3 regions of the Streptomyces lunaelactis genome follow, and region 3 is predicted to be linked to each of the others. Evidence: riboswitches for the same ligand, from Rfam matches in the RefSeq annotation. Region 3 holds a riboswitch; each other region holds the start of a gene.
What was found. A riboswitch is a leader RNA that binds a small molecule or an ion and turns the genes downstream of it on or off. The one in region 3 is predicted to bind cyclic di-AMP.

Region 1: linked by a shared signal. The riboswitch ahead of SLUN_RS18740 (M23 family metallopeptidase) and the one ahead of SLUN_RS36585 (LysM peptidoglycan-binding domain-containing protein) in region 3 are both predicted to bind cyclic di-AMP.
Region 2: linked by a shared signal. The riboswitch ahead of SLUN_RS15990 (LysM peptidoglycan-binding domain-containing protein) and the one ahead of SLUN_RS36585 (LysM peptidoglycan-binding domain-containing protein) in region 3 are both predicted to bind cyclic di-AMP.

Annotation. Positions count from the first base shown of each region.
Region 1 covers NZ_CP026304.1:4,115,774-4,126,107, reverse strand. The annotation lists gene SLUN_RS18760 (RNA polymerase sigma factor) at 1-916, shown strand, start outside; gene SLUN_RS18755 (MerR family transcriptional regulator) at 977-1,726, shown strand; tRNA gene SLUN_RS18750 (tRNA-Met) at 1,837-1,910, shown strand; gene SLUN_RS18745 (PP2C family protein-serine/threonine phosphatase) at 2,175-3,260, shown strand; cyclic di-AMP (ydaO/yuaA leader) riboswitch at 3,601-3,756, shown strand; gene SLUN_RS18740 (M23 family metallopeptidase) at 3,768-4,820, shown strand; gene SLUN_RS18735 (PrsW family intramembrane metalloprotease) at 4,912-6,246, opposite strand; gene trmB (tRNA (guanosine(46)-N7)-methyltransferase TrmB) at 6,375-7,157, opposite strand; gene lhgD (L-2-hydroxyglutarate dehydrogenase) at 7,221-8,468, opposite strand; gene SLUN_RS18720 (NsdA family TPR-like regulatory protein) at 8,575-9,993, opposite strand.
Region 2 covers NZ_CP026304.1:3,545,864-3,556,197, forward strand. The annotation lists gene SLUN_RS15965 (NAD(P)/FAD-dependent oxidoreductase) at 180-1,562, opposite strand; gene SLUN_RS15970 (Ppx/GppA phosphatase family protein) at 1,952-2,878, opposite strand; gene SLUN_RS15975 (DUF501 domain-containing protein) at 2,875-3,408, opposite strand; gene SLUN_RS15980 (FtsB family cell division protein) at 3,461-3,940, opposite strand; gene eno (phosphopyruvate hydratase) at 4,069-5,352, opposite strand; gene SLUN_RS15990 (LysM peptidoglycan-binding domain-containing protein) at 5,710-6,381, opposite strand; cyclic di-AMP (ydaO/yuaA leader) riboswitch at 6,386-6,567, opposite strand; gene SLUN_RS15995 (LysM peptidoglycan-binding domain-containing protein) at 6,866-7,774, opposite strand; gene SLUN_RS16000 (cytochrome P450 family protein) at 7,922-9,211, opposite strand; gene SLUN_RS16005 (nucleoside triphosphate pyrophosphohydrolase) at 9,208-10,185, opposite strand; gene SLUN_RS16010 (SurA N-terminal domain-containing protein) at 10,208-10,334, opposite strand, start outside.
Region 3 covers NZ_CP026304.1:7,993,335-8,003,668, forward strand. The annotation lists gene SLUN_RS36550 (SpoIIE family protein phosphatase) at 1-795, shown strand, start outside; partial or broken gene SLUN_RS36555 (IS481 family transposase) at 801-957, shown strand; gene SLUN_RS36560 (hypothetical protein) at 1,272-1,811, shown strand; gene SLUN_RS36565 (class F sortase) at 1,971-2,663, shown strand; gene SLUN_RS36570 (TetR/AcrR family transcriptional regulator) at 2,726-3,454, opposite strand; gene SLUN_RS36575 (saccharopine dehydrogenase family protein) at 3,608-4,831, shown strand; gene SLUN_RS36580 (DUF1996 domain-containing protein) at 5,231-6,613, shown strand; cyclic di-AMP (ydaO/yuaA leader) riboswitch at 7,254-7,412, shown strand; gene SLUN_RS36585 (LysM peptidoglycan-binding domain-containing protein) at 7,417-8,247, shown strand; gene SLUN_RS36590 (hypothetical protein) at 8,437-8,622, opposite strand; gene SLUN_RS36595 (NAD(P)/FAD-dependent oxidoreductase) at 8,621-10,279, shown strand; gene SLUN_RS42155 (ATP-binding protein) at 10,276-10,334, shown strand, end outside.

The DNA.
Region 1 (10,334 bases), 3.9 Mb from region 3:
CGAGGACGACACCCTCACCCTGCTCTTTCTGTGCTGTCACCCCGAGCTGACCGCCGCCGCGCAGATCGCTCTCACCCTGCGGGCCGTCGGGGGTCTGACCACGGCCGAGATCGCCCGCGCGCACCTGGTCCCCGAGGCGACCATGGCGCAGCGCATCAGCAGGGCCAAGCAGAAGGTCAAGGGCGTGCCCTTCCGGCAGCCGGTGACCGAGGACCGTGACCAGCGGCTCGCGGCCGTGCTCCAGGTGCTCTACCTGATCTTCAACGAGGGCTATACGGCGACCTCCGGCCGCGATCTGCACCGCGCCGACCTCGCCCGCGAGGCGATCCGGCTGACCCGGGCCGTACGCCGGCTGCTGCCCACGGAGGGCGCGGTGACCGGGCTGCTGGCGCTGATGCTGCTCACCGATGCCCGCAGCGCCGCCCGCACAGGACCGCACGGCGAACTGATCCCGCTCGACGAGCAGGACCGCGGCCGCTGGGACCCCCAGGCGATCACGGAGGGCTCCGCCCTGGTGGAGGAGGCGCTGTCGCAGGGGCCGGCCGGGGCCTACCAGCTGCAGGCGGCGATCGCGGCGCTGCACGACGAGGCGGCTCGCGCCGATGACACCGACTGGCCGCAGATTCTCGCCCTGTACGACATCCTCGTACGCCGTGCCCCCGAGCCGATGGCCGAACTCGGCCGGGCCGTGGCCGTCGCCATGGTGCACGGTCCTGAGGCCGGGCTGGCCGAAGTCGCCAAGCTGGAGGACCGGTTGGCGGGCCACCACCGGCTCGACGCGGTACGCGCGCATCTGCTGGAGAAGGCGGGGGACACCGAAGGCGCGCGAGCCGCGTACCGGCTGGCGGCGCAGCGCACTCTCAGCGTCCCCGAGACGCGCTATCTGCAGATGCGCGCGGCCCGGCTGCTGCCCTGAGCCGGGACCCCCGATTCGGCGCTTGACCTTTACGCAACGTCAAGATTTAACGTGAAGCGCATGGAGTGGTCGATCCAGGAGATTGCCCGGCGGGCCGGGACGACGAGCCGCACGCTGCGGCACTACGGCGAGCTGGGGCTGCTCGAGCCCAGCCGCGTGGGCAGCAACGGCTACCGCTACTACGACCAGGACGCGCTCGTACGGCTGCAGCGCATTCTGCTGCTGCGGGAGCTCGGGCTCCCACTGCCCGCGATCGCCGAGGTGCTCGAGGGCCAGCGGGACACCGCTGCCGCGCTCAGGACGCATCTGGCGCTGCTGGAGCAGGAACGGGTACGCATCGGGCGGCAGATCGCCTCGGTGCGGACCACTCTCCACAAGACCGAGGAAGGGGAGGAGCTCATGGCCGAGGAAGTACTCGACGGCTTCGATCACACGCAGTACGAGCGGGAGGTAACCGAGCGCTGGGGCCGGGAGGCGTACGAGAAGGGCGACCGCTGGTGGCGCTCGCTCAGCGCGCGGCAGAAGCGGGAGTTCCAGGAGCAGCAGGTCGCCATCGCCCAGGACTTCGCGCAGGCGCTGAAGGACGGGAAGGCGGCCGGCAGCGACGAGGTACAGGCGATCACGCGGCGGCAGTACGAGTGGCTGTCGATCACGGTCACGCCGACCAGGTCGTACTTCACCGGGCTCGGCGAGATGTACGTCGCGGACCCCCGCTTCACCGTCAACTACGACCGGCACGGTGAGGGGACCGCTGCCTTCGTCCGGGACGCGATGAAGGTGTACGGGGAGCGGCACCTCACGGACGGGTGACGGCCCCGCGGGCGGACCCGGCCGTTCCCGGCAGTGAGCTGCCTGCCTCGGGCCCCCTTCGCAGGGTGGAGTTGATCTTGCTCCGGATGGCGTAAGGTTGCATTCAACGGCGCGGGGTGGAGCAGCTCGGTAGCTCGCTGGGCTCATAACCCAGAGGTCGCAGGTTCAAATCCTGTCCCCGCTACTGAAGACACTGGCCCGGCACTCGATCAGAGTGCCGGGCCAGTGTCGTACCCGGCCCGGCGAGATCGGCCGGACAGGACCTGAGGCCCCATGAGGTCGTCGCCCGGTTGGCCGACGGTGAGTCGCCGCCCGGCGCGGCTGCGGCCAGCCTGGGAAGAGCGCGGTACCGTCCGCGGCTGTGGGTGGACCAGGCAGGAGATCACTGGTGGTGCACCGAGAGCAGGACGGCGGCGGCAACGCCAATCGCCTTGTCCGCGTCCTGCCCATGATGATGATCATCGGCGGTGTTGTCTTCGATCTCGCGACGCCGGCCGGGTTCACCGCCTCGCCGCTCCTCGCGGCCGCACCGTTGATCGCCGCACCGTTCTTCTCCCTGCTCAACACCGTGCTGACCGGCGTCGCGGCAATCGCCGCCGCGGTCGGTCTTGAGCTTTACAACCGCACCCTGGGCAATGTCACCTCCAGCACGGAGGTGGGCACCGTCGTCACCGTCGCCGGGCTCGCGGTGCTCATCAACCGGGTCGTACGGCTCGGTGGGGAGCGGCTGGCCTCCGCCCGCGTCATCGCCGAGACCGCGCAGCGGGCCGTGCTGCCCACTCCCGCGGACCGGATCGGCGGGCTGCAGGTCGCCGCGCGGTACGAGGCGGCGCAGGCGGACGCGTTCATCGGCGGTGACCTCTTCGCCGTACAGGACACTCCGTACGGCGTACGCCTCATCGTGGGCGACGTCCGGGGCAAGGGCATGGAGGCGGTCGAGTCGGTGGCCATCGTCATCGGGGCGTTCCGGGAGGCCGCCGAGCAGGAGAGCTCGCTCGAAGGGGTCGCCGGGCGCCTGGAGCGGGCGCTGGCGCGCGAGGGCGAGCGGCGGGCAGGTCTGGAATCCGTCGAGGGGTTCACCACCGCCGTACTCGGCGAGATCCCGCGCGCCCGCAGTGTGGTGCGGCTGGTGAACCGCGGGCATCCGGAGCCGCTGGTGCTGTACGCCGACGGGGGCCTGGACAGCCTGCGGCCGGCCAAGGCCGCGCTGCCCCTGGGGATGGGTCTGGGGGAGTGGCCGGACCGGGCGGGGGAGTATCCGCTGCCCGCCGGGGCCACGCTGCTCCTGTACACGGACGGTGTGTCCGAGGCGCGCGACCGCCGCGGCGTCTTCTACGACCCGGGCGAACGGCTCGCCGGGCGGCTCTTTCCGGGGCCCGAGGAACTGCTGGACGCGATCGTCGACGACGTACGCAGGCATACGGGCGGCGGCTCCACCGACGACATGGCGCTGCTGGCGGTCAGCCGCCCCGCCGAGGGGCAGCCGGACCGCCGCAGGACCGTACCCGTGGTGAAGGGCGAGGAGAGCGAGTGAGCGGTCGGGTCAGCCGCTGAATGCTCGGCCGTGCGGGCCGGTGAAGGCCACCGCGCGCTCGTCGGCGGGCCGCTCCCTCATCCGCCTGATCAACCGGACAGAATCTGGTCGCGCACCGTGTGTAATCGAAGGACACCCCTCCGCATAACATTTGATGCACCGTCAGAAGTGTGAAGTGACCTGAGGGGCGATCAAGTCGTCCGGCTCCGCCTGCATGTGTCCCGGTAAGTCCCGGCCGATGTTGTTAATGATCAGTCGGAACAGCTTGGAATCCGGCCCTGGTGTCTATTAACGTTCGATAACGCAGCGCGGTCGTCCCAGTCGTCGCAAGAGACGGCACCGTGCGCACGCGCCGAATTCCGCAAGGGAACCGGGGAACCACCAATTGGGGTGAATCGGGCACCTTTTGCCGCTTTTTTCGCGGTTGAAGCGCCCGTAGGAGACCTTCCTGCTCCGAACCCGTCAGCTAACCCGGTAGGCGAGAAGGAAGGAAAGGAGTACGCCTCCGTGGCGTCCAACAACCCTGCCCCAGTAGCCCCTCTGCATTCTGACTACTTCGGTGACGAGGTGGCGGAGCGGGCATGGGAGGAATGGAACCCCACCGAGGACTCCGTCCGTCCGGTGCGCGGTCGGCACCGTGTGATGAAGCAGCGCGGCGGACTCGCCCGCAGCTCCACTGTGCTGGGCGTCGGTGTGATCGCGGCGGTCGGCGCGGGTGGCATGGCCACCGCGCAGGACAAGCCACCGGTCTCCATATCGCTTCCCGACTCGATCGCGGACAACCTGCCCGACGCCAAGTCCCTGCCGGGCGTCGGCTCCTTGATGTCCGACGACTCCTCCGACGAGGAGCCGGGGAACGCCTCGCCGCTCACGGCGATGTCCCTGGCCTCGGACACCGGTTCCGGCGGGACCGGCGTGGACCAGGAGGCCGGCGCGGGGGAGGCCCTGCGCGCCCGGATCCTCCAGCAGGCCGAGCAGCAGCAGTCCGAGGCGGCCGCCGAGGAGAAGGCCGCGGCGGAGAAGCTCGCCGCCGACCAGGCCGCGGCGGAGGCGAAGAGGCAGCAGACGGCGGCGGAGGCGAAGGCCGAGGCCGCGAAGCAGGCGGCCGAGGCGGCGGCGGAGGCCAAGGCGGAGGCCGAGCGGCTCGCGCAGCTGGCGAAGAGCTACGCGCTCCCCACCTCCTCGTACACGATCACCTCCACCTTCGGCCAGTCCGGCTCCCTGTGGGCCTCGGGCCAGCACACCGGCCTGGACTTCGCCGCCCCGACGGGCACGCCCCTCAAGGCGGTGCACACGGGCACCGTCACGGCGGCGGGCTGGTCGGGTTCGTACGGCTACCGCACGGTCCTGGAGCTCGAGGACGGTACGGAGGTCTGGTACGCCCACCAGTCGTCGATCTCGGTCAGCGTCGGGCAGAAGGTGACGACGGGCGAGACGATCGGCCGCGTCGGCGCGACGGGCAATGTCACGGGCGCGCACCTGCACCTCGAGGTCCACACATCGGGCGGCACGGGCATCGACCCGATGACCTGGCTGCGGGACAAGGGCCTCACGGTCTGAGCTCTTCTCGGTTCTTCTTACGGCGCCCCTCGCACCGAACGGTGCGAGGGGCGCCGCGCGTTGCCGCCCGGCCTGACCAAAACGAAAGACCCTAGCTGCGGTACGGGTTGTAGCCGCCGTAGTCGCGGTGCGGCGGCGGCACCGGCACCCGGCCCGTCGCCCGTGCCGCGTACGTCAGCGCGGGCGCGGCCACCTCCTTGCGCTGCCACAGATGGTGCAGCAGCTCCTGCTCGCGCTCCACGAAGTCCGGGCCCGCCGCGCCGCGGTGGGCCCGGTGGCGCAGAAAGGCCAGGGACGTCGCAAACGTCTCGTACTCCGACACGGCGTGCGCCGCGGCCGGGCCGTGCATCCGCCGGGCGACGTCGCGCGCCATCGTGCGTGCCCGCATCGAGGACAGCGCGCGCGGCTCGGCGGCCGTCAGCCAGCCGGCCGCGGCGTACGCGGGCAGCTCGGCGGATATCGTGCGCAGCTCGCGCTGCCTGGTCCAGATCGTCAGCCAGGTCAGCAGTCCGAAGACGGGGACCATGAACGCCCCGTACACGCCGTAGAAGCCGAAGGGGCCCAAGAGCGACGCCGAGCCGTTCCACAGGGCGTGCATGCCCATCGCGAGGGCGAGGCCGAGCAGGGGCAGGGCGACCCGGCGGATCTTCTGGCGCTGTGTGGCGAGTGCCGCGATCCCGAAGCCGATGCCGGTGAGCACGGTGAACAGCGGATGCGCGAACGGCGACATCACGACCCGTACGAAGAAGGTCGCCGCGGTCACCGAGGCGAGCCCCGATGCGCCTATCTCCTGGTCCTCACCGAAGGCGGTGCCCAGGTAGAGGATGTTCTCGGTGAAGGCGAAGCCGGTCGCGGTGAAGCCCGCCACGACCACACCGTCGACGATCCCGGTGAAGTCCCGTCTGCGGAAGAGGAAGATGAGCAGCACCGCGGCGGCCTTCGCGCTCTCCTCGACGATCGGGGCTATCACCGTCGCGCCGAGGGTGTCCGCGCTCGCCGGGTCCGCGGTGGCGGTGGCTATCCAGCGGGTCGCGAAGGAGTTCGCGATGATCGCGACGAGGGCGGCGGCGAAGGCGCCCCAGGCGAAGGCGAAGAGCAGATTCCGCCAGGGTCCCGGCTCGACCCGGTCCAGCCAGCGGAAGGCCGCCGCGAGCAGCGGGACGGGCAGGGTCGCGAGGGCGAGGCCGACCAGGAAGCCCTGGGTGCCGGTCTGTTCGCGTACGAGCGCGAGGATCACCAGGCCGGAGAGGGCGAGGAGGGTGATCAGCGCCCCGGCCCGTACGGCCTTGCTCTGCCAGAGCCGGGAGACGCGGCGGGGCTTGTAGCGCCACCGGGAACGCTCCGGCACGGCGTCGAACAGCGGCTGCCGCTCGAACGCCGGGACCGCCGGATGCGGTGGGGGGTGCTGCGGGGGCGACTCGGACACCTATTGACCCTAACGAGGGCCACTGACAACTGGCGATGGGGCCCGGGGCACTACCGAGGGTTACGCCTCCGGGAGCGCCGGGCCGGCAGGATGGCCGGACACGGTCCAAGCGGTGTCCCCGGGGCCGCTCAGCGGCGGCGGAACAGCAGGTCCCGCACCTTGTGCCCCTTGTCCAGGCCCTGCCCCTCGAAGCGGGTCAGGGGCCGGAATCCGGGGCGGGGGGCGTAGCCGCCGTCGTCCCGGGTGTTCTCGAAGTCCGGGTGCGCGGACAGCACCTCGAGCATCTGCTCGGCGTACGGCTCCCAGTCGGTCGCGCAGTGGACGACGGCGCCTGGCTTCAGGCGCTGCGCCGCGAGGGTGAGGAACTCGGGCTGGATCAGCCGCCGCTTGTGGTGGCGCTTCTTGGGCCAGGGGTCGGGGAAGTAGACGCGCAGCCCGTCGAGGGAGCGGGGCGCGAGCATCTCCCGGAGCAGGATGATCGCGTCGCCGTTGGCGACCCGGATGTTGGACAGTCCGTTCCGCTCCGCGAGACCGAGCAGATTGCCCTGGCCGGGGGTGTGCACGTCGACGGCGAGAACCCCGGTGCCGGGGTCCTCGGCGGCCATCTGCGCGGTGGCCTCGCCCATCCCGAACCCGATCTCCAGGACGACGGGGAGCCCGCCGAACATCTCGTCGAGACCGAGGACGCGGTGCCCGTCGATGTCCATGCCCCAGACGGGCCACAGCCGCTCCAGCGCATCGCCCTGCCCGGCGGTCACCCGGCTGCGACGCGGCTGAAAGCTACGGATCCGCCGCTCATGATGCGACCCGGCAGGATCAGCGACGGGCCCCCCGGGAAAGCGGGGCTCGCTCTTGGCCCGAATGGGGGACTGGGGGGCTTGGCCGGTGGTGGGGTTTCGAAGCTCAGACACAGTGGCTGAATTCTACGGTCTCGCCGGTGCGGGAGCTTGTGGCTGGTGCACGGGTGCGACAGATCACCCGGCCAGGCCCCGTGCCACGCGCCCCTCCGCCAGTGCCGTCAGTGCCCTCCGCGCGACCTCCCTGCCGATCGGCAGGGACGCCGTCGCCGCCGGCGAAGGCGCGTTGAGGACATGCACCGTCCGCGGTGCCTCGCGGATCAGGAAATCGTCCGCCAGCGTCCCGTCCCGCAGCACCGCCTGCGCCCGCACCCCCGCCGCCGCCGGGCGCAGATCGTCCTCCGTCACCGCCGGCAGCAGCCTGCGCACCGCCGTCGCGAACGCGCGCCTCGACAGGGAGCGGTGCAGCTCTCCCGCCCCGTACCGCCAGTGCCTGCGCGCTATCCGCCACGTGCCGGGCCAGCCGAGCGTCTCCGCCAGCTCCCGGGGCCGTACCGCCGACCAGCTGTAGCCCTCGCGGGCCAGCGCCGGGACCGCGTTCGGGCCGACGTGGACGCCGCCGTCGATGCCACGCGTCAGATGCACGCCCAGGAACGGGAACGCGGGGTCCGGCACCGGATAGACCAGTGCGCGCACGAGATCGGGGCGGGCCAGCTCGTAGTACTCGCCCCGGAAGGGGAGGATCCGCATCCCCGGGTCGTCGCCCGCCAGCCTCGCTACGTGGTCGCAGTGCAGCCCCGCGCAGTTCACCAGCACCCGTGCCCGGATCACCGTCCCTGATGCCGTACGCACCGCGACACCCCAGCTCCGGCGGTCGACGGCGGTGACCTCCTCGTCGTACCGGATCTCCGCGCCGGACGCGGCCCCGAGCTGCGCCGCCACCGCCCCGAAGTCGCACACCCCGGTCGTCCCGACGTGGATCGCCGCGAGCCCGCGCACCTCCGGCTCGTACTCCGAGATCTGCGCCGGGCCCAGCTCCCGCACCGGAATGCCGTTCTCCCGGCCGCGCTGGACCAGGGCGTGCAGCCGCGGCAGCTCGTCCCGGCCGGTCGCGACGATCAGCTTCCCGCTGACCTTGTGATCGATGCCGTACTCCGCGCAGAACTTGACCATCTCGGCCGCCCCGCGCACCGCGAACCGCGCCTTCAGCGAGCCCGGACGGTAGTAGACCCCGCTGTGGATCACTCCGCTGTTCCGCCCGGTCTGGTGCCTGGCCGGGCCCGGTTCCTTCTCCAGAACCGTCACCCGGGTCCCGGGAGCCGCGCGCGTGAGCGCATAGGCCGTCGACAGGCCGACGATCCCGCCGCCGATCACCAGCACGTCACAGTCGAAGTCATGCCCGAAGCCGTGCCCGGACGCCGTCACCGCGTCACCTCCCACCCCGATAGTGCACTGGCCCACTGACAGAGCCCTTAAACCAGGTGGACGAGGGGGGTGTGGTCCAGGGCAGGCCTGTCCTCCGAATCCGGCCCTATGCCGGGGCGACCAGCAGCGGCCGGGCCCGCTCGCGCAGCTCCACGACCCGCGGCTCGTCGCCGTACGGCTCGAGGCGGTGCAGCAGATCCCGCACGTACTCCGTGGTCCGCGCCGAGGAGATCCGGCCCGCGACCTCCACCGCACGCGTGCCCGCCGCGCACGCCGCGTCCAGATTCCCCGACTCCAGTTCGGCGACCGCGCTCACCACGAGCCGCAGGCCGTGCGAGCGTACGAACTCCTCCGTCGGCCGCGACAGCGCCTGCTCCGTGAAGCGGCGCACCTGGCGTGGTGCCTTCAGATCGCGGTAGCACTCCGCGGCGTCTGCGGCGAACCTGTCGTAGGAGTAGAAGCCCAGCCAGGTCGGGTCCGCATCGCCCTCCCGCGAGCGCTCCAGCCAGCCTTCCGCCGCCTTCAGCGCCGCACCGGCCGCCACCGCGTCGGTGGCCTTCGCGTGCGCCCGCGCCTCCACCAGCCGGAAGAAACTCATCGTGCGGGCGGTGGCGAGGCCGCGGTTGCGCTCGAGCGCCGCCTGCGCGAGGTCCACGCCCTCGTCCGCGAAGCCGCGGTACGTCGCCTGCAGCGACATCGAAGCCAGGACATACCCGCCCAAGGGGACATCCGCGGCCGCGCGGGCCAGACGCAGCGCCTGGATGTAGTAACGCTGCGCCGCCTCCTGCTGCCCGGTGTCGAAGGCCATCCACCCGGCCAGCCTGGTCAGTTCGGCCGTGGCGCCGAAGAGCGCCCGGCCGACCTCGTCGGAGTACGAACCGAGCAGCAGCGGGGCCGCGTCAACCCGAAGACACTCCGGCACCATCGACGAACGCCAGTCCCCACCGCCGTACTTGGAGTCCCAACGGCGCGCATCCTCCGCCGCCTCGCGCAGCTTGGCCACATCACTGTGGCCCACGCGGGCGGGAGTGTCCTCTGTGGCGTCCACGGACCGCTCGACGGAGGAGTCGGCGGGCGTTATCAGCCAGCGGGACGCGGGCGTTGCGTAAGCGCTCACTGCGAAGGAACCGGCCAGCGACTGCCAGATGCCTCCGCTTCCGGCCCGCCGGCCCGCCAGATCGAGGCGGTAGAGCTCGGTGGCCGATTTCACCGCCTCGCCCACATCGCGAGGGAACGCGAGCCCGACCTCGGGGGCCGGGTCGGCGTCCGCCAGACCGATCTCGTGCAGCGGCACCGGACGGCCCAGTTTGGCGCCGATGGCCGCGGCGATCAGGTGGGGCGCGGCGCCTTGGGGCACCATGCCCTTGGACACCCACCTCGCCACGGATGTCTTGTCGTAGCGAAGGGTCAGACCGCGCTGAGCGCCGAGGTCGTTGACCCGCCGGGCGAGACCGGCGTTGCTGATTCCCGCGAGGGCGAGAACGGTGCCGAGTTTTTCGTTCGGCCCGCGTTGCTCCCTGGACATGCGCCACCCCTCGACACACAGACGGCCGCCGCGTCGCTGCCTGGGCGCACGGCATTCGTGCTGTGTTCTCCCCTGGTGAACAGCTTCCGTACCGTCCCGTGATCCCGCCTGCAAAAGCACCTGGCCGAACCCCTCGGAATATGCACCCCTGCGGAGAACATCAGTAAACACAGCGTAGTTCGCCGCATCCCGACCGTTAAGAGGCGGTGTTCCCTATGGCGAGATTGTTGTGCGCTGGAGCAGACGCACGTCGGATGGGCCTCGTCGTCGTGCTCCCGGTGTGTGGCCGTGCGCCCGTCCGTGCGCTCTGGTCCGGCCGGTGCGGGAGCGCTTCCATGAGT
Region 2 (10,334 bases), 4.4 Mb from region 3:
CGACCGCCGTGCCCGCTTCCCCGCGTCAGGCAAGATCCGGGAAAAATACATGCCCGCATGCACGTGCCGGAGCCCCGTACCGGGCGCGGGCGAAAGTCCCGCGCATGCCGAAGGGGCCGCCCGCACCACGGATGGCGGACGGCCCCTTCGGGGGTGACACGTACTCAGGCGGACAGGGCCTAGGCCTTCGCCTTCTCCGCCTCGTGCTTCGCGGCCGACGCCGCCGGGGCCGGCTTCGCCGCCTCGTAGAACTCCTCGCGCGGCGACTCCATCGCACCGAGGGAGACCACCTCGCGCTTGAGGAACATCGCCAGCGTCCAGTCCGCGAAGACCCGGATCTTGCGGTTCCACGTCGGCATCGCGAAGCCGTGGTAGCTACGGTGCATGTACCAGGCCAGCCGGCCCTTGAGCTTGATCTTCACCTTGCCCATGACGATCATCGCGACGCCCTTGTGCAGGCCGAGGCCGGCCACCGCGCCCTTGTTGGCGTGCTCGTACTTCTTCTGCGGGAAGCCGCGCATACCGGAGATCACGTTGTCGCCGAGGACCCGCGCCTGGCGCAGCGCGTGCTGGGCGTTCGGCGGGCACCAGGCGTTCTCGACGCCGGCCTTGCGGGCCGCCACGTCCGGGACCTGGGCGTTGTCGCCCGCGGCCCAGATGTAGTCCGTGCCCTGGACCTGCAGCGTCGTCGTGGTGTCGACGTGGCCGCGCGGGCCCAGCGGCAGGCCGTAACGCACCAGCGCCGGGTTCGGCTTCACGCCGGCCGTCCACACGATGGTGTTGGAGTCGACCTCGAGGCCGTTCTTCAGCACGACGTGACCGTCCACGCACGAGTCCATCGACGTGGAGAGGTAGATCTCGATGCCGCGGCCCTCGAGGTGCTCCTTGCCGTACTGGCCCAGCTTCGGGCCGACCTCGGGAAGGATCTTGTCGGCCGCGTCGACCAGGATGAAGCGCATGTCCTCGCGCTTGACGCTCGTGTAGTACTTGGCGGCGTCCCGCGCCAGGTCCTCCACCTCGCCGATGGTCTCCGCGCCGGCGAAGCCGCCGCCCACGAAGACGAAGGTCAGCGCCTTGCGGCGGACCTCTTCATCGGTCGTCGAGTCGGCCTTGTCCAGCTGCTCGAGTACGTGGTTGCGCAGGCCGATGGCCTCCTCGATGCCCTTCATACCGATGCCCTGCTCGGCGAGGCCGGGGATCGGGAAGGTACGGGAGACCGCGCCGAGCGCGATGACCAGGTAGTCGAAGGGCAGCTCGTACGCCTCGCCGACCAGCGGGGCGATCGTGGCGACCTTGCGGTCCTGATCGATGGTGGTGACGCGACCGGTGAGCACCTCGGCCTTGGGCAGTACGCGTCGCAGCGGTACGACGACGTGCCTCGGCGAGATGCTGCCGGCGGCAGCTTCGGGGAGGAAGGGCTGGTACGTCATGTACGAGCGCGGGTCCACGACCGTGACGGTCGCTTCCGCGTAACGCATCTTCTTCAGAATGCGTCGAGCTGCGTACAGGCCTACGTACCCACCGCCTACAACGAGGATCCTGGGACGCTCCGTGGTGCTCATGCCATCGAGTATCCACCCCCCTAGGAGGGGGTGCTCGTGAGCCCCTTCACAAGCTATGGACCCACCTCTGCTACACTGCGCGGCCGCCGTGATCGAGGTCATGGCGCCCGAGGGGAACCACGGTGGGGTGGCACACGTTGTTCACCCCTCGTGAGCTGGCCCTAAGGGGTCGCCCCGAGTGGACCACGGGCCCGGTTCACGCCGCCGTAACACCCGTGGAACCGCCCGGAATGTGCGCTCCGGAGCCCAAGGGACGGGCGGCGGGGGGCTTTCGGCCCCCCGCAGCACCCATCAGGGCCCTTTTCCTTGTGAAGAACTTCACGAAGTTCGTCGCGAGGCGGTCGCCGTAGGGTCGCCCGAGGGCCGTCAGGCGGTCCCCGAGGGGCCCGTCAGGCGATGGACCAGGCGATCCCGTCGAGGATGTCGTGCTCGCTGACGACCACTTCCCGCGCCCCGGTCCGCTGCATGATCGTGAGCAGGACGAGCGCCCCGGCGGTGATCACGTCGACCCGGCCCGGGTGCATCACGGGGATCGCCGCGCGCTCGTCGTGCGTGGAGTTGAGCAGCGCGCCGGTGATCTCCTGGACCTGCTCCAGGGAGATCCGCGCGTGATGGATCGCCGCCGAGTCGTACGTCTCCAGGTCCAGTGCGATGCCGGCCACCGTGGTCACCGAACCCGCGAGCCCGACCAGGGTGTGCGCCCCGGTGATCGGGACGCTCTCCTCCACCACGTCGAGAGCCGCGTCGATGTCGGCGCGGATCGCGGTGATCTGCCCCGGGGTCGCCGGGCTGCTCGGGGCGTGCCGCTCCGTCAGCCGTACGCAGCCGATGTCGACGGAGCGCGCGGCGCGGACATGGCCGTCGCCGACGACGAACTCCGTCGAGCCGCCGCCGATGTCCACGACCAGGTACGGCTTCTCCAGGTCGGTGCGCCCGGTGAGCTCCTTGGTGGCGCCGGTGAAGGAGAACTCCGCCTCCTGCTCCCCGGTGATCACCTCGGGCTCGACGCCCAGGATGTCGAGCACCCCTCGTACGAACTCGTCCCGGTTGGACGCGTCGCGCGAGGCGGAGGTGGCCACGAAGCGGATCTTCTCCGCGCCGTACTCCTTGATCGCGTCGGCGTACTCGCGGCAGGCGGCGAAGGTGCGCTCCAGCGCCTCGGGCGCGAGCCGCCCGGTCCGGTCCACACCCTGGCCGAGGCGGACGATGATCATCCGCCGGTCGAGTTCGATCAGCTCGCCCGTCTCCGGGTCCGCGTCGGCGACGAGCAGCCGGATGGAGTTCGTACCGCAGTCGACTGCGGCGACCCGGGTCACTTCTTGTCCCCTTCTTCACAAGGTGCCACGCACGGGCCCTTGCTCCACCACTCGGGCAGCATCGCGATCGCCTCGTCGCCCAGCGGATTGACCCCGGGGCCGGCCGCGAGCGAGTGGCCGACCAGTACGTGCAGGCACTTCACCCGGTCGGGCATACCGCCCGCGCTGGGGAAGCCCTGCAGCACCTCGATGGCGTCGCGGCGCGTGATGTAGTCCTCGTGGGCGGCGCGGTACGCGGCGGCCAGCTCCGGATCGGTCGCCAGGCGCTCGGTCATCTCCTTCATGACGCCGTTCGCCTCGAGCGTGCCGATCGCCGACGCGGCGCGCGGGCAGGTCAGGTAGTACAGCGTCGGGAAGGGGGTGCCGTCGGGGAGCCGCGGCGCGGTCTCGACGACGTCCGGCTGTCCGCACGGGCAGCGGTGCGCGATCGCGCGCAGTCCGCGCGGCGGGCGGCCGAGCTGCTGCTTGAACGCGGCGATGTCCGCGTCGGTCGGCTCGGTCGGTGCGGTGGTGGGAGGAGGGGTTTCCATGCCTGCCTTGTTCCAGCGGTGCTTCTACTGCCGCTACTGCTTCTACGGGCTGCTACTGCTTGTTGCGGTCGGCGTGGTCGACGCCGTCCCAGACGTTCGAGTACCAGGGGCGGTCCGCCGTCCCCTCGTCGGTACTGCGCTGCTCGGCGGCCTCCGGGTCGATCACGGTGTATCCGGTCTCGCCCGGCAGCACCATGTGCAGGTGCTCACGGGCCAGGCGCTGGATGTACAGGTTGTCCTGGAGCCGCGCCTTCTCGTCCCTCAGCCGCTCGACCTGCTGCTTGGCCTCGTCCATCCGGCGCTCCTGGTCGGAGATGTCGGAGCGCTGGGAGACGTACTGACGCATCGGGTAGGCGAGCGCGACGACCAGCGAGCAGACCACCAGGGCCAGAAACGCCGCCCGGCCGGTGAGCCGGGAGCGGCGGGCCTGCCTGCGGTTCTGCGAACGGTAGACGCGAGCGGCGGTCTGCTCACCGAGCAGCCGCAGCCTGGTCGAGGTGGAGAACCGGTCCTGGTCCCCTTTGCGTGCCATGGTCTCGCCTCCCCTTTACGCGCGTACGTCCCCGGACACGGTACGGGACCGTGGCCGGGGACGTACGGACGACAGGGCGTCAGGAGCGCGAACGGCCCCTGCCTCCTCTTGTTTCAGTTCGAGCTTATTCAGTTCGAGCGAAACCGCGGGAACGCCGAGCGGCCCGCGTACACCGCCGCGTCGTCGAGGATCTCCTCGATACGCAGCAGCTGGTTGTACTTGGCGACGCGCTCGGAGCGGGCCGGGGCGCCGGTCTTGATCTGGCCGCAGTTGGTGGCGACGGCCAGGTCGGCGATGGTGACGTCCTCGGTCTCACCGGAGCGGTGGGACATCATGCACTTGAAGCCGCTGCGCTGGGCGAGCTCGACGGCGTCGAGGGTCTCGGTCAGCGAACCGATCTGGTTGACCTTGACGAGCAGGGCGTTCGCGGAGCCCTCCTCGATGCCGCGGGCCAGACGCTCGGGGTTGGTGACGAACAGGTCGTCGCCGACGATCTGGACCTTGGCGCCCAGCTTGTCGGTGAGCACCTTCCAGCCGGCCCAGTCGTCCTCGAACAGCGGGTCCTCGATGGAGACCAGCGGGTACGAGGCGACGAGGTCCTCGTAGTACTCGGTCATCTCGGCGGCCGAGCGGGACTTGCCCTCGAACTGGTACGTGCCGTCCTTGTAGAACTCGGACGCGGCGACGTCGAGCGCGAGCGCGATGTCCTGGCCGGGGGCGTAACCGGCCTGCTTGATGGCCTCGAGGATGAGGTCCAGCGCGGCACGGTTCGAGTCGAGGTTCGGCGCGAAGCCGCCCTCGTCGCCGAGGCCGGTGGAGAGCCCCTTCTCCTTCAGGACCTTCTTCAGGGTGTGGTAGACCTCGGCGCCCCAGCGCAGGGCCTCGGAGAAGGACTCGGCGCCGATCGGCGCGATCATGAACTCCTGGATGTCCACGTTGGAGTCGGCGTGCGAGCCGCCGTTCAGGATGTTCATCATCGGAACGGGCAGCAGGTGCGCGTTCGGGCCGCCGAGGTAGCGGAAGAGCGGCAGGTCGGAGGCCTCGGAGGCGGCGTGCGCGACGGCGAGGGAGACGCCGAGGATGGCGTTGGCGCCGAGGGAGGACTTGTCCGGGGTGGCGTCCAGGTCGAACATCGCCTGGTCGATCAGACGCTGCTCGGTGGCGTCGTAACCGACGAGCTCCGGGCCGATCTGCTCGATCACGGCGAGAACGGCCTTCTCGACGCCCTTGCCCTGATAGCGGTTCTGGTCACCGTCACGGAGCTCAAGAGCCTCGAACGCACCGGTGGAGGCGCCGGACGGAACAGCAGCACGGCCCGTGCTGCCGTCGTCGAGGCCAACCTCGACCTCGACCGTGGGGTTGCCTCGGGAGTCCAGGATTTCCCGGGCTACGACGACGTCGATGGACGGCACGAGCATCTCCTTCTGGGATGTGACGCTTGAAGTGCAGGGTCTCTTTGGCCTTGCGCCATGAGCCTATCCGGCGGGCGGGCATCGGCCGGCCGATGCCCGCCCGCTGGGACGAAAAAGGGCCCGAAGACTCGCGACGCCGGACAAACGGCAGGTGAACTACCTGTCGGTAACGCCGAGGAGGGGTGACCGGCAGGCGCGAGCGTGGCCGTGACAGGCAGAACCCCGGCCCGGCGCGTACGGGGGAATGCGCGCCGGACCGGGGTGGCTGTGGGGGACGGGGGTCCGCAGGGTCCGCAGGGTTCGGTGGGCCGCCGGGTCCACCGGAGTCCTGGGGCTCCGGGTCCTCGGGTCCTCGGGTCAGCTCAGGTGGAGCTGCTGGCCCGGGAAGATCACGTCGGCGTCGTCGACGATGTCCTTGTTCAGGTCGAACAGCTTCTGCCAGCCGCCCTTGACCTTCTCGGCCTCGGCGATCTTGCCGAGGGTGTCGCCGGCCTTGACCTTGTACTCGCCGTCGCCCTTCTTGACGTCCTTGGCCTTGGCGGGCTTCGCGGACTTCGCCGGGGCGGCGGGGCGCTCGGAACGGGTGGTGGGAGCCTCGGCGCGCTTCGGGGCGGGCTGCGCCTTCGGCTGCGCGGCGGCGGAGCCGGCGTCGTTCGCGGCGTTGGACAGGCCGACGCCGCAGCTCGGCCAGGCACCCTTGCCCTGGCCGGCCAGGACCTTCTCGGCGACCGCTATCTGCTGGGACTTGGAGGCCTGGTCGGCGCTGGAGGCGTATGCGGTGCCGCCGTACGCGGCCCAGGTGGAGGCCGAGAACTGCAGGCCGCCGTAGTAGCCGTTGCCGGTGTTGATCGACCAGTTGCCGCCGGACTCGCACTGCGCGACCTGGTCCCACTCGGCGGTCGTCGCGGCGGAGGCCGAGGTGGCGCCCATCAGCGGGACGGCGACGGCCGCACCGGTGATACCGGCGAGGGCGGCGATACGGGTGACCTTGGACGGGCGGCGGTGCTTTGCCTTGCTGGAAAACAGCATGGAACTCTCTCCTCACCGACGCCTACGAGGTGAGCTGTCGGGTTCGGGCCAAGTGAGTTGCCCGGCCGCGCGTCCTAGCGCGCGGCTTCACCCCAAGCCGGTCCTTGGCCGTTGCGTACGTCTCTCAACAGCCGGGCCCGGCGCTTACCTTGGGTCCCCCGCTCCTGCCTTCGGCGCTTTCGCGACGACTGCTCCCCCCGACCGACGGCAGGATTCGGCGTGACGGTCAGTGGTGCCCGCGATGGCGAGCGGTTCAGACCGTAGACACAGCGCTCCCCGATGTTCAAAGGCGAACATCGGGGAGAAAACGCCCATCCTGCCCCTTGCGGAACATCCGTTTCCGCAGGTGAGGGGCGGAATGTACGGTTCCGCCGGGCGAGATGCGGCAGTTGGGACAAAGAGACCCTTGTCTCACTTGGACAGACTCGGACATAAGCCCGCGAACCGCCGCCCGCGCCGCGCCCGAACTGCGCCCGGACTGCGGCTACTTCCGGCCGAGATCGAGGCTCTGGCCAGGGAGGACGAGGTCGGGATCGCCGCCGATGGTCTTCTCGTTCGCCTTGTAGAGCGCAGACCAGCCGCCGGGCAGCTTCTGCTCGTCGACGATGGACCACAGGCTGTCACCGGCGCGGACCGTGTAGTCGCCGGGCGCCGCGTCCGCGTTGCCGGCCTGACCGGCTTCGCCTGTCTCGTCCGTACTGCCCGCTCCGTCGCGCGCCGCACCGTCACCTCGCGAGGCGTGGCGGCCGGCTTCGCGCTCGTTGTCCGTATTGCCGGGTTCAGTCGTATTGCCGGGTTCGGCCGTCTCGACGGGGGTGCCGCGGTGCTTGCCGTTGCCGCTGTCGGCATTCGCGTCGGCACCGGCCTCGGTGGAGTCCGGAGTGGCCGTGGCGGGCTTCGAGGCCTTCGCCGTCCTGGACGGCTCGGCGGAGGGCGGCGTCGTGGGCGCGGCCGGCTCGGTGGGGGCGCCCTGCCCCGGTGTCGGCATGGCGCCCGGGTCGACGCCGGTCGCGGCGCCGTCGTTCGTCAGCCCGGCGAGGGCCGCGCAACCGGCCCACGCCCCGGGACCCTGTGCGTCGAGGGCCTTCTGCGCGACGGCTATCTGCTGGGAGCGGCTGGCGAGGTCGGCGCTGGGCGCGTACGCCGTGCCGCCGAAGTCCTGCCAGGTCTCCGGCGAGAACTGCAGGCCGCCGTAGTATCCGTTGCCGAGGTCGGCGCTCCACATGCCGCCGCTCTCGCACTCCGCGACGCGGTCCCAAGTGGCGGCGTCGGCGGCGGAGGCCGACCCCGCGCCGAGCAGTGGAATGGCGATGGCCGATCCCGTCACCCCTGCCGCGACGACGATGGCCGGAGCCTGGCGGGGTCGGCGGTGCCGTCCGTTCCCGGAGCGCATGCGGTTGCCTTTCGCGTGACTACAGACGTGACTGCAGACGTGATTACGGACCTGACTCACGTAACCGACGTGACTGGTGGGACGACGGTGAACGTAGCCGTATTCACACGCAAGTCACAAGTCGATACAGCGGAGATAACGTGAAAGTCACAGTCCTGAAAGCTCGTCAGATCCGTCCGGGTGTGCCGCAGTCGACCTCCCGGGGGGACCCCCAGACCCCCAAGCAACGGGCAGAGTACGCAATCCACGCATGATGAGCCCCCCACGCCACCGCAAATCGGCCGGATCTCCCGCAAGCCGCAGGTCGGGCATCCTGCGGAGCAGGGTCGCGAGGGCCGTCTGGCCCTCCAGCCGGGCGAGCGGCGCCCCGAGGCAGTAGTGGATGCCGTGCCCGTACCCGAGGTGCTGGTTGTCGCGCCGGGTGAGGTCCAGGGTGTCCGGGTCCGCGAACCGCTCGGGGTCGCGGTCCGCCGCCGCGAGTACGACGAGTACGGGATCGCCCGCCGCGATGTCCTGCCCGCCGAGGCTGAGCGGCTCGGTGGCGAACCGCCAGGTCGCGAGCTCCACCGGTCCGTCGTACCGCAGCAACTCCTCGACACCGGTGGCCAGCAGCTCACTCTCCCCCGCGGCGAGGGAGGCCTGGAGCCGCTCCCGCTGACCGGGGTTTCGCAGCAGCGCGTACACCCCGTTGCCGATGAGATTGACCGTCGTCTCGAAGCCCGCGAAGAGAAGGATGAAGGCCATCGCCGCGGCCTCGTTCTCCGTCAGATGCTCGCCGTGGTCGCTGGCACGGATGAGTCCCGAGATGAGGTCGTCGCCCGGATCCTCCCGCTTACGGTGGATCAGCTCGGCGAGATAGCCGCGCATCTTCTTCACGGAACGCGCGACACCGCCACGCGGCCCGCCACCGTGCCGGATCATCATCCCGGCCCAGTCGCGGAAGTCGTCCTGGTCCTCGCGCGGGACGCCGAGCATGTCGCAGATGGCGTAGATGGGGAGCGGGAACGCGAACTCATGAATCAGGTCCGCCTCCCCTTTCTCTGCGAAGCCGTCGATGAGGCGGTCCGTCAACTCCTGCACGCGCGGCGCGAATTCGGCGACGACGCGCGGGGTGAACGCCTTCGACACCAGCCGCCGCAGCCGGGTGTGGTCCGGCGGATCGATGTTCAGCAGATGCGTCATCAGCTCGGCCTTGCGCTCGCCGGGGATCCCCGTCTTCCCCTTGGCGTGCGCGGGCTCGGCATGATGCACCGGGTTCTTGGACAGCCGCTGGTCGGCGAGCGCCTGCTTGGCATCGCCGTACCGCGTCACCAGCCAGGCCTCGACCCCGCTGGGCAGCCGCGTCCTGTGTACGGGGGCGTGCTCACGCAGCCAGGCGTACGCCGGGTAGGGGTCGGTGGCGAACTCCCAGGTGAACAGCTCGGGCTGAGCGCTCACGCCTGCCCCTCGGTGGCGCGGATCGCGTCCCGGTAGGCACGGGCGGCGGCGCGCAGGGCGGCCTCCGGGTCGGTGCCGGCCGCCTCGGCGCGGGCAGCGAGGGCGAGCAGTTCGTAGCCGATGCCCTCACCGGCGGGGAGCGGGACGTCGAGGCCGGCGCTACGGACCCGGCTCGCGAGCTTGGCGGCGAGTGCGAGGCCGGGCTGGCCCAGCGGGACGCCGTCCGTCACCGAGTCCCGCTGCTTCTCGATCGCCTTCGTACGGAGCCAGTGCGCCTTCACGTCCTCCGGCGTCTCGGCGCTCTCGTCGCCGAAGACATGCGGGTGGCGGTGGATCAGCTTCTCGACGATCGTGGCGGCGACATCGTCGACGGAGAAGGGGGCGTCCTCGTCCTCCTCGGCGATGCGCGCGTGGAAGACGACCTGGAGGAGTACGTCCCCGAGCTCCTCGCGGAGCTCGTCGCGGTCGCCGTCCTCGATCGCCTCGACGAGTTCGTACGCCTCCTCGATGCCGTACTTGGCGAGGCCCTTGTGCGTCTGCTGCGAGGACCAGGGGCACTCGGCGCGGATCCGGTCCATGACCTGGACGAGGTCGAGGAGGCGCGCGCCGGGCAGATCGTACGAGCCGGGCAGCAGCTCCAGATCCGGCATCTGCACCCGCCCCGACCCGGCCAGCCGGGCGAGCCCGTCGGTCAGCGCCTGGTCGCCCTCGCCGGAGGGGAGGACGACGACGGTGCGGCCTCCGGCGCAGGCGTCGACCAGCTCCCGGGCGGTACCGGCCGTGATGTCCACGATCTCCACGCCGATCCCGGCCTCGCGCAGATACGGCAGCTGCGGGTGGGCGTCGTCGGCGCACAGCACCTGGTCGGCGGCGTGCAGCGTCTGCCACGCGGGCCAGGACAGCAGACCCGGCGCAACGCGGTGGCTGGCGGTGAGCAGGACGATTCGGCCGGGTGCGGGTGCTTCGGTGGTCACCCGTCGAACCTACCCCGCGCTGTTACGCACCCGGCTCGACGGGCTCCGGCTCCTTGGTGACCTGGGTGATCCAGGGTGCCTTGTAGCTGCCGAGCTCGAGCTTCTGGTCGTCCCAGGTGCCGTAGCGGGGGTTGACGTCGATGTTGAGC
Region 3 (10,334 bases):
CTGCCGTTCGACGCCGACGACATCGTCCTGGCCGGCGAACTGGCCGCCCGTGCCGCTGTGTGCATCGACAACGCCCGCTGGTACCGGAGCGCACGCAACGCCGCCATCGCCCTCCAGCGCCACCTGCTCCCGCAGCGGCCACCGCAACTCGTCGGGCTCGAAGTCGCCTACCGGTACCGGCCCGCCGCGGCCACCATCGAGATCGGGGGCGACTGGTTCGACGCCATCGCGCAGGCGGACGGCACGACGGCCCTTGTCGTCGGAGATGTGATGGGAAGCGGCATCAATGCCGCCGCCACGATGGGGCAACTGCGCACCGCCACCCGCACCCTCGCCGAACTCGGCCTCGATCCCACCCAGGTGCTCCAGCACCTCGACCGCATCACCTCCGGTCTGGGCGAGACCATCGCCACCTGCATCTACGCGGTCTACGACCCGCGCAGCGCGCAGTGCCGCATCGCCGTCGCGGGGCATCTGCCGCCGGTTCTCGCCCGCCCCGGCGAGGCCCCCCGACTCCTCGACCTGCCGACCGGCGCGCCGCTGGGCGTGGGCGGCATCCCCTTCGAGGCGACCACCGTGAGCATGATGGTCGGCGACGAACTGGTGCTGTACACAGATGGCTTGGTCGAAACCCGGGACCAGCCCATCGACGCGCGTCTCAACATCCTGCTGGAGCTGCTCGCCAACACGGGCCGCCCGCTGGAGGAAACGTGCGACTGGCTCCTGGATTCCCTGCGCCGGCCGGACGACCACGACGACGTCGCCCTGGTCATCGCCCGCGTCTCATCGCCCTAGGTGTTCTCGGGGAGGCCGGGATGACCGACCGCTCCTCCCGGCCCCCACCGCAGCCCGCGCCGGACCCCGACCCGTACCGAGCGCCGGATCATCAAGGTCCGCACCTTGCGCCGCTGGGGACCTGCCCGCATCGCCTACCTCCTGGGCCTCAACCCGGCCACCGGGTGGCAGGTATCGCTCGACGTGATCGCCTCGTCATCACGCCCGTGACCAGCATCCCGGGGCACCCGTTTGATGACGTGCCGTCAGAGCACGACTCTCGTGACGATGCGCAAACACGGCCTCGGCGTGGCGTGCCGTCCAACGGGTGAATGTCGCCGATTCACCACTCGAAGAGCCCATGCCGTAGCTGGATTGCGCCGCTCTCCGGTGGTGCGGAAGCGAATTCCGGTTGACGGTGGATCACGTCGCCACTGCGATCCGCGGAGCTGACGGTTGGTCAGCCATCGCAGCCGCGTCGAAAGGAATTCGCTTCCATGCGCACAGCTCGCACCCTGCTCGCTACAGCCGCCATCACCGGGGCCTTCATGATCTCCGCACCGGCCGCCATGGCCATGACTACTGACGACAGCTGGGAGAAGGACAGCAGCCCTTCCTCCAGCAGCGACCCCACCGTGAATTCTGGGAGGCCTGAGGCGGCCGAGAGGCCTGAGACGGCCGCGAAGCCCGAGAAGGCCGAGACGCCTGAGAAGGCCGAGAAGAGCGACCACGGCAAGACCTGGGAAGGCGAGAAGCCCGAGGGCGGTGTCGCCACCGGCGGTGGCGCCCTCGCCGCGGCAGGGGACTGGGAGCAGGACTCCGGCTCGTCGTCCAGCGGCAGCGGCAGCTGGGAGAAGGGCAAGTCGGAGGGCGGCTGGAAGGAGGGGAAGCCGAAGGGTGGTGTCCACACCGGCGGTGGCGCCCTGGCCCTGTCGGGCGGCAGCCTGGCCGCGGGCTCGGTGCTGATGCTCGGCGGCCTCGGCGCCGCGGCGTACAAGCTGCGCCGCCGCGACGTATCTGGTGCCGCGGCCGCCTGACGGGGCTGAACCACCAGCAGGCCGCTCGCTGTCGCGGCCGCCGTCCCTCGCGGACGGTGGCCGCGGCGATTGCGTTTCTGCCTCCGCAGCCCCGTTCCGCCGCTCGTTCACACCCGCTGACACCCCTCTGACGCCCCGTACAACGAAAGGCACGCTCCCATGGCCGCCCCGCAGCCGCCCGGTTCGAACCAGTCCCGGACCGTCCCCGCCTCCAATCCCCTCGGCCGCGCCCTGATGTGGCCCTTCGTGGCGGTTGGGCTGGGCGTCATCCTCATCTACAGCTCGTTCGACACCTCGGCACAAGGCACGCCACGGTCCCCACAGATCCGTCCTGCGGCTGCCGCCCCCGCCCCGACCAAGGCTGCCGACGCCTCTGCTCCTGAGCTGGTGTTGCCCCGTTCCGCGCCGAAGAGGCTGTCGATCCTGGAGATCGCCGTCGACGCCCCCTTCACCGAGCTGTCCGTCGGCGCCTCCGGACAGCTGGACGCACCCCCCCCGGACAACAACAATCTCGTCGGCTGGTTCCGGGGCGGTGCGACGCCCGGCGAACGTGGCACCTCGATTGTGGCGGGCCACGTCGACACCAAGACCGGCCCCGCCGTGTTCCTGCTGCTCGGCGCGCTCAAGCCGGGAAGCAGGGTCGACATCACTCGCGAGGACGGCACCGTCGCCATCTTCACGGTGGACTCCGTCGAAACCTTCAGCAAGGCCCGCTTTCCCAACGAGCGGGTGTACGCGGACACTCCGTCCCCGCAGCTGCGGCTGATCACCTGCGGAGGCGACTACGACAGGAAGGCGAAGGACTACGAGGACAACGTGGTGGTGTTCGCCCACCTGGACTCGGTCAAGTGAGCCTGAGCCGCCGCCCCCAAAACGATGCGGCGAAGGTGATCGTGATGGGTGGCTGCGCCGCGTCAGCCGTTCCCGCCGTCGTTTCCGCGGTGTGCTGCGCCGAGCTGGGCCCAGGCGCTGTCCAGCAGCATCTCCAGCGCGGTGGGATACGCGCTGTGGTTCATCCGGGCGGCCAGCAGGTGCGCGGTCGCGGCGATGTGCGGATGGGTCGCCGCGGGCAGCCGGGCGTACGTGGCCTGCCAGACCTCTTCGTCCGCCGTGCGTGATCCCGCCGGCAGGGCCAGCGAGGCGGCGTCCAGCGCGGCGAATGCCAGGCTCTGGTCGATGAAGGCGTGATAGATCCGGACGGTGTCGGTGTCCGTGAAGCCGGCGGTACGCAGCAGTCCCAGGATCGTCTCGTCGGCCGCGACCTCGTAGGCCTTGCCGGTCACCCGGCTGGCGGTCAGCACGGCCGCCTGCGGATGACGGAGATAGGCGGCATGGATACGCAGCCCCAGCTCCCGCAGGTCCGCGCGCCAGTCACCGGTGCTTTCCCAACCCGCCACGGCACGTCCGACGAGCGTGTCACCGATCGCGAGGGTGAGGTCGTCGATGCCGCTGAAGTACCGGTACAGCGTGCTCGGGTCCGCCCCCAGAGCGGTGCCCAGACGGCGCACTGTCAGACCCGCGCTCCCGTGCTCCTGCAGCATGCGAAGCGCGGTCTCCACGATCAGCTGCTGTGAGAGCACCGCACCGCTCTTCGTGGGACGACGACGCCGCCGGGCTTCCTCCGGCACTACGGGCTTGGGCACGGCACGCTCCCTCCATGACACCCACCATGACCCCACCGACCTTATGCCAACACCATTGACGTGAACAGTGGCAGGCACGTTGGATCGGATCAGAGAGGCGCTGCGACCATCAGCAGCGCCCCGCAGGCTGTGCCTGGGAAACGGAGTTCTGCCATGCGTGTACTGCTCGTGGGGGCCGGCGGCGTCGGTACCGCCATCACCCGGATCGCGGCCCGCCGGTCCTTCTTCGACCACATGGTCGTTGCCGACTACGACCTCTCCCGCGCCGAAGCCGCCGTCGCGGCCCTGCAGCCGGACGGCCGCTTCAGCGCCGAACGGATCGACGCGAGCGACGAGGGGGCCGTCACCTCCCTGCTGCACCGGCAGCGCTGCGACGTCCTGCTCAATGCCACCGACCCCCGCTTTGTGATGCCGCTGTTCCAGGCGGCCCTGGCCGCCGGGGCGCACTACCTGGACATGGCGATGTCGCTGTCCCGCCCGCACCCGGAGCGCCCGTACGAGCTCTGCGGTGTCAAGCTCGGCGACGCCCAGTTCGAGCGGGCCGCGGACTGGGAGAAGGCCGGATCACTCGCCCTCGTCGGCATGGGCGTCGAGCCGGGACTGTCCGACGTCTTCGCCCGGCACGCCGCCGAGGAACTCTTCGACGAGATCGAGGAGATCGGCATCCGCGACGGGGCGAACCTCACCGTCGACGGCTACGACTTCGCGCCCTCGTTCAGCATCTGGACCACCATCGAGGAGTGCCTCAACGCGCCCGTCGTCTACGAGGCCGGCCGGGGCTGGTTCACCACCGCCCCCTTCAGCGAGCCGGAGGTCTTCGACTTCCCCGAGGGGATCGGGCCCGTCGAGTGCGTCAACGTCGAGCACGAGGAGGTTCTCCTGGTGCCGCGGTGGGTGGACGCGGGACGTGTCACCTTCAAGTACGGCCTCGGTGCGGACTTCATCGGTACGCTGCAGACGCTCCACCAGCTGGGCCTGGACCGCACCGATCCGGTGCCGGTGCCCGCGGCGGACGGATCGGGCACGGTCCACGTCTCTCCGCGGGACGTGGTCGCCGCCTGCCTGCCCAACCCGGCAGCCCTGGGGGAGCGCATGCACGGCAAGACGTGCGCGGGCACCTGGGTCAAGGGCACCAAGGACGGCCGCCCGCGCGAGGTCTACCTGTACCACGTGGTCGACAACCAGTGGTCCATGCGCGAGTACGGCTGCCAGGCCGTCGTATGGCAGACCGCGATCAACCCGGTCGTGGCCCTGGAACTGATCGCCGCCGGCACCTGGTCCGGCAGCGGCGTCCTCGGTCCCGAGGCACTCCCCGCCCGGCCTTTCCTGGACCTGTTGACCGAGTACGGTTCACCCTGGGGCATGCGCGAGCAGTGACAGCCCAACGCCGGTGCTGTGTGCGTCAATAGGTCTGGACCAACTCGGCGTACCGGCGCCGGCTGGCGCCGTCTCGCAGGTGAAGTGGGGCCCGCGCCCCCGAATTGGCGCTACTGTTCTGATCCGTATCATCTCCGCGACGGCGTGATCCCTTCCGCCGTCCGCAAGAGCCCGTCGACGCCCGCCCGGCGCACGGAGTTTCAGCGAGTTTCCGCTTCGACTGAGCAGAACCATCCTGGTTTCCGTATCCCTCTGCGTTGTGCTGTGTCTTCCGCCGGAGCGGGCGAGAGTACGGCCCGACTCGGCCGAGGGGCATGAAGCCCACGGTGTGCGACGGCAATCAAGAGGGGCGGACTGATGAGGTACAGACAGAGACACAAGCGGTCCAGACTGATCGGCATGACTGTCGCCGGGGTGACAGCGATGGCCGTGGGGGGCGGGGCTCTCCTGATGACGGACAACGACGCCTCGGCCGCCCGGGGTTCCACGAAGGCCGCAGGCTGGCAGGCGCCGATGACCATCAACTGTCCGGACGTCGCGGTCCGTCTGTCGAGTGTGCCGGAGCAGGCGCGGCCGGCCGTGGACGGTGAACTCGCGCAGCTGGACAGCCAGGTCGCGGATGCCTATCGGCAACTCGCCACCGGCGGCGCTCAAGCCGACCAGAAGTGGGTACGCACGCGCGTACTGGATCCGCTGTCCTCCCAGCGCCGCGGCACTCTGGACCGCATCGCCGCCGAGATCGAGCGGGTCTCGAGCCGGCCCCAGGGGATGGACTCGCTGGCGTCCTGCACGGTCAAGAAGGACGATGTGGCCCCCGCTTCCGCGGCCGGTTCCGGATCTGACGCTCCGAGCGCCCCTGCTGCCAGTGCCTCCGCGCCGGCCGCGGGCGGTCAGGGGCAGACGGGTCCCCGAAGGTCGGACTTCGTGGACATCCGCAAGGTGCGGCCCAATGTCGCCGAGCCCCGCGTACGGAGCAACGCCTCCCGTGGCACCTTCAAGTCGCGCTGCGGTCGCAACGAGAACAAGCACTTCAACCCCGACAACGTCATCGTCGCCCCCGGTGTGAGCAACGGCGCCCACCACATGCACGACTACGTCGGCAACCTCGAGACCGATGCCTTCTCCACCAATGACGACCTGGCCACCGCCAATACGACGTGCACCAACGGCGACCGCTCCACGCACTATTGGCCGGTGCTGCGACTGCGCAACGGGAAGATCGAGGCCGACGCCAATCTTCCCGGCGGCGGACAGGACGGCAACGTCGGACGCATTCTCCAGCCCGCTTCCGTGCAACTCACCTTCCGCGGCAGTCCCGTCGGCAAAGTCACGGCGATGCCCACATTCCTGCGCATCATCACCGGCGACGCCAAGGCGTTCACCAATGGAACAGCCAATGCCAACGCATCCTGGAGCTGCACCGGCTTCGAGAACCGACAGCTCAAGGACAAATACCCGCTGTGCCCGCGCGGCAGCAACGTGGTGCGTACGTTCAATTTCCAGAGCTGCTGGGACGGCCAGAACACCGACAGCGCGAACCACCGCACGCATGTGACCTTCGCGCGCCCCAACGGCGCGTGCCCGAAGGGATTCCGGGCCATTCCTCAACTGGTCCAGCGGATCACGTACAAGATCGCGCCCGGCTCCGTGTTCGCCGTCGACAGCTTCCCTGAGCAGTTGCACAAGCCGGTGACGGACCATGGCGACTTCATCAACGTGATGTCCGCGTCGCTGATGAGGAAAGCGGTGAGCTGCATCAACAACGGCCGTAGGTGCGGCTGACGTCCGGATCCGGCGCGGCGGATGCCACGCCGCCCGCCCGTTTCCTCTCGTCGACGATGGGGACCCCGCTCTTGTGCACTCAGGCGTTCACCGCGTGGGCGCAGGCCCAGGAGCAGGGTCCCGGCGGCCGAGAGTCTGGGGCGGCCGGTCGATAAACGGACAGAGGCGGCATAAGCCTCCATATTTGCCTACAGCGGCGAATAGTGGTGCGAACCGCGGGGCGTTTCGCGGTCCGCCAGGGCGACTCGCTGCGCGACCTTGGTCGAGAAAGCGTTCCGGCAGTGACGTTTCGCCCGAAAAGTTACTGCGTGGGCAGTTGCTCTGATATTTCGCATGATGCCTGAATTGGTAGTACTCGCGCGAAATATCTTTCTCTCGCGCCCTGCCGCACGGCACACCGTTCCGCATTGCCTCCAGTGAAATGGGTCACGTCTATGGCGATTTGTGGACAGCGCCGATGAGCCCAGTCCCGTTCCACAGAAAGAAAGTTGAGTTTCCCGCTCGGGATGGATCAAGGGATATTCTCGCGGCGGATCCTCCTCGCGGAATGCCCTATTGAATTCAGGGCTTGTTCCCTCCGGTGCATCTCGCTTACGGTCACGGCAATCCGGATGGACCGCCGAATCCTGCCGCCATCCGGAAACCGAACCGACCCACTCACGTACGGCAGGAGCGGGGGACCCAGGTAAGCCGCCGATCCGGAATCCGGAACGGCTTGGGGTGAAGTCGCATTCATACTGCGGCCGGGCATCTCCAGCCCGAACCCGACAGCTCACCTCGCAGGCGACGGAGAGGAATTCGTCATGCCCGCAAAGGGTAAGCACCGTCGCCCCAAGTCCAGCTCACTCACCCGGGGTCTCGCCGTCGTGGGCACGGGTGGCGCCGCACTCGTCCTTCCGGTGATCGGCGCGACCGCTGCCGGCGCGGCGCAGGCGCAGCCCGTTGCTGTCGAGAAGGCCGTGGCACCGGCCATCGCGGCGGCCGCGCCGGCCCCCGCGAAGAAGGCGGGCCCCACGACCTATTCGGTCGTCGCGGGGGACTCCCTTTCCAAGATCGCGGACCAGCTCGCCGTGAGCGGCGGCTGGAAGAAGCTGTACCAGGACAACCGGAAGGCTGTCGGTGACGACCCGCGGCTGATTCATCCCGGACTCGAGCTGACCGTCGGTAAGAAGGCCAAGGCGCCCTCCGCCAAGGCGCCCTCCGCCAAGGCGTCCGCGTCCAAGGCATCCTCCTCCCAGCGGGCCGACCGTTCCGAGCGGACGTCCACCCTGTCCACCAAGAAGGCCGCCGTCGTCTCCAAGCCCGCGGCCTACTCCAATGACCTCGACGGCTGGATCAAGGAGTCGCTGGACGTCATGGCCCGGCACGGCATACCGGGCAGCTACGACGGCATCCACCGAAACGTCATGCGCGAGTCCGCGGGCAACCCGCTGGCCATCAACAACTGGGACTCCAACGCCGCCGCCGGAACGCCGTCCAAGGGGCTCCTGCAGGTCATCCAGCCGACCTTCCTGGCCTACCACGTGCCCGGCACGGCGATGGACAGCTTTGATCCGGTCGCCAACATCACCGCCGCGTGCAACTACGCCGCCGACAAGTACGGCTCGATCGACAACGTCAACGGACCTTACTGACGTTCTGGGTCCCGGCGGCTCGGGCCGCCGGGATCCCCGTGAAGCGCCCCGAGATGTGCAGGTCGGCCCCGATCCCGGCTGCTGCCGCCCGCAGCTCGGGCAGGCGCGGCCTGCTGCGACGTGCTCGCCGACGTCGATCTGCGGCCCGGCCTGGCCCGTACCACCGCACCGACTCTTTAGCCGAAAGGTTCAAACGCAACAGATCGCGCTCGCCGCACGGACCGGGCCGACGTGACGGCGCTCCACGAGCGTGACCTTCAGGTCACGGAGGGGCTGCATGGCGACGGGCCGAAGATCGCCGCCCGAGCCCTTACTCCGGTCGTGTTCCGCATTCGCATCGCATTCGTGATCGGTGCGGCGCATGATGGTGGGCATGGCGAAGCCGACCATCCTGACCGTCGACGACGATCCGGGAGTCTCCCGAGCCATCGCCCGCGACCTCCGGCGCCGGTACGGCGACCGGTATCGCGTGCTCCGCGCGCCCTCGGGTGCAGAGGCCCTGGAGGCATTGCGGGAGGTCAAGCTGCGCGGCGAGCCGCTCGCCGTGATGATCGCCGACTACCGCATGCCGACGATGAACGGCGTGCAGTTTCTGGAAGCGGCCATGGACCTCTTCCCCCTGGCCAGACGGGTGCTTCTGACGGCGTACGCCGACACGGGCGCGGCCATAGACGCGATCAACATCGTCGATCTCGATCATTACCTGCTCAAGCCGTGGAGTCCGCCGGAGGAGAACCTCTACCCGGTGCTGGACGCGCTGCTGGAGCTGTGGGCGGCGGCGCCCGACCTGGCGGTGGGGGAGACACGGATCGTCGGCCACCGCTGGTCGGCGCCGTCCTTCGCCGTACGGGAATTCCTCGCCCGCAATCTCGTGCCCTACCGCTGGGTCGCCGCGGACGAACCCGAAGGGCGGCGGCTCCTGGACGCGGCCGGTCTCAGCGCCGACGACGTGCCGCTGGTGATCACGGCCGACGGCAAGACCCTGCAGGCGCCGAGCGAGGCCGAGCTCGCCGCCGAAGTGGGACTGAGCACCACCCCGGCCGCCGACTTCTACGACGTCGTCGTCATCGGCGCGGGCCCCGCAGGGCTCGGCGCCGCCGTCTACGCGGCGTCCGAGGGGCTGCGAACGGTGCTGGTGGAGCGGAGCGCGACCGGCGGGCAGGCCGGCCAGAGCAGCCGTATCGAGAACTACCTGGGTTTCCCCGACGGAGTGTCCGGGGCGCAGCTGACGGACCGGGCACGTCGGCAGGCCACCCGCTTCGGCGCCGAGATCCTCAGCGCGCGGGAAGTGGTGTCACTGGAAGCGGCAGGGGCGGGCCGGGTGCTGCGGTTCAGCGACGGGACCTCGATCGGGGCGCACACCGTCGTCCTGGCGACGGGGGTGTCGTACCGGCGGCTGGAGGGGGCGGGCCTCGACGAGTTCACCGGAGCCGGAGTCTTCTACGGCTCGGCGTCCTTCGAAGCAGCCAACTGCACGGGGGAGGACGTGTACATCGTCGGCGGCGCCAACTCCGCCGGCCAGGCCGCCGTCTACTTCTCCCGCTATGCCAACCGCGTCCATCTCCTGGTCCGCGGAGCCGACTTGGCCAGGTCGATGTCGCACTACCTGGTCCAGCAGATCGACGGCATCGCCAACATTCACGTCCACCCGCACACCGAGGTGGCGGGCGGCGAGGGCGACAGGCACCTGCAGCGACTGACCCTGCGCGACAACCGCACGGGCGACGTGAGAACGACCGATGCCTCGTGGCTGTTCGTCTTCATCGGCGCCGAACCGCCCACTGGGTGGCTGGACGGCGTCGTCCGCCGTGACGAACGGGGCTTCGTGCTCACCGGTCCCGACCTGCTGTCCGAGGGAGCGCGCCCCGCTGGATGGCCGCTGTCACGGGACCCCTACCACCTCGAAACCAGTGTGCCCGGTGTTTTCGCCGCCGGCGACGTACGGGCCGAATCGGTCAAACGGGTCGCATCCGCGGTCGGGGAAGGCGCCATGGCCGTCTCCCTGGTGCACCGCTACATGGAGGCGCAATGAATGCCCCGAGCCCGCGCGACAAGCTGACCCCGGCCGAACTGCAGACCCTGTTCCT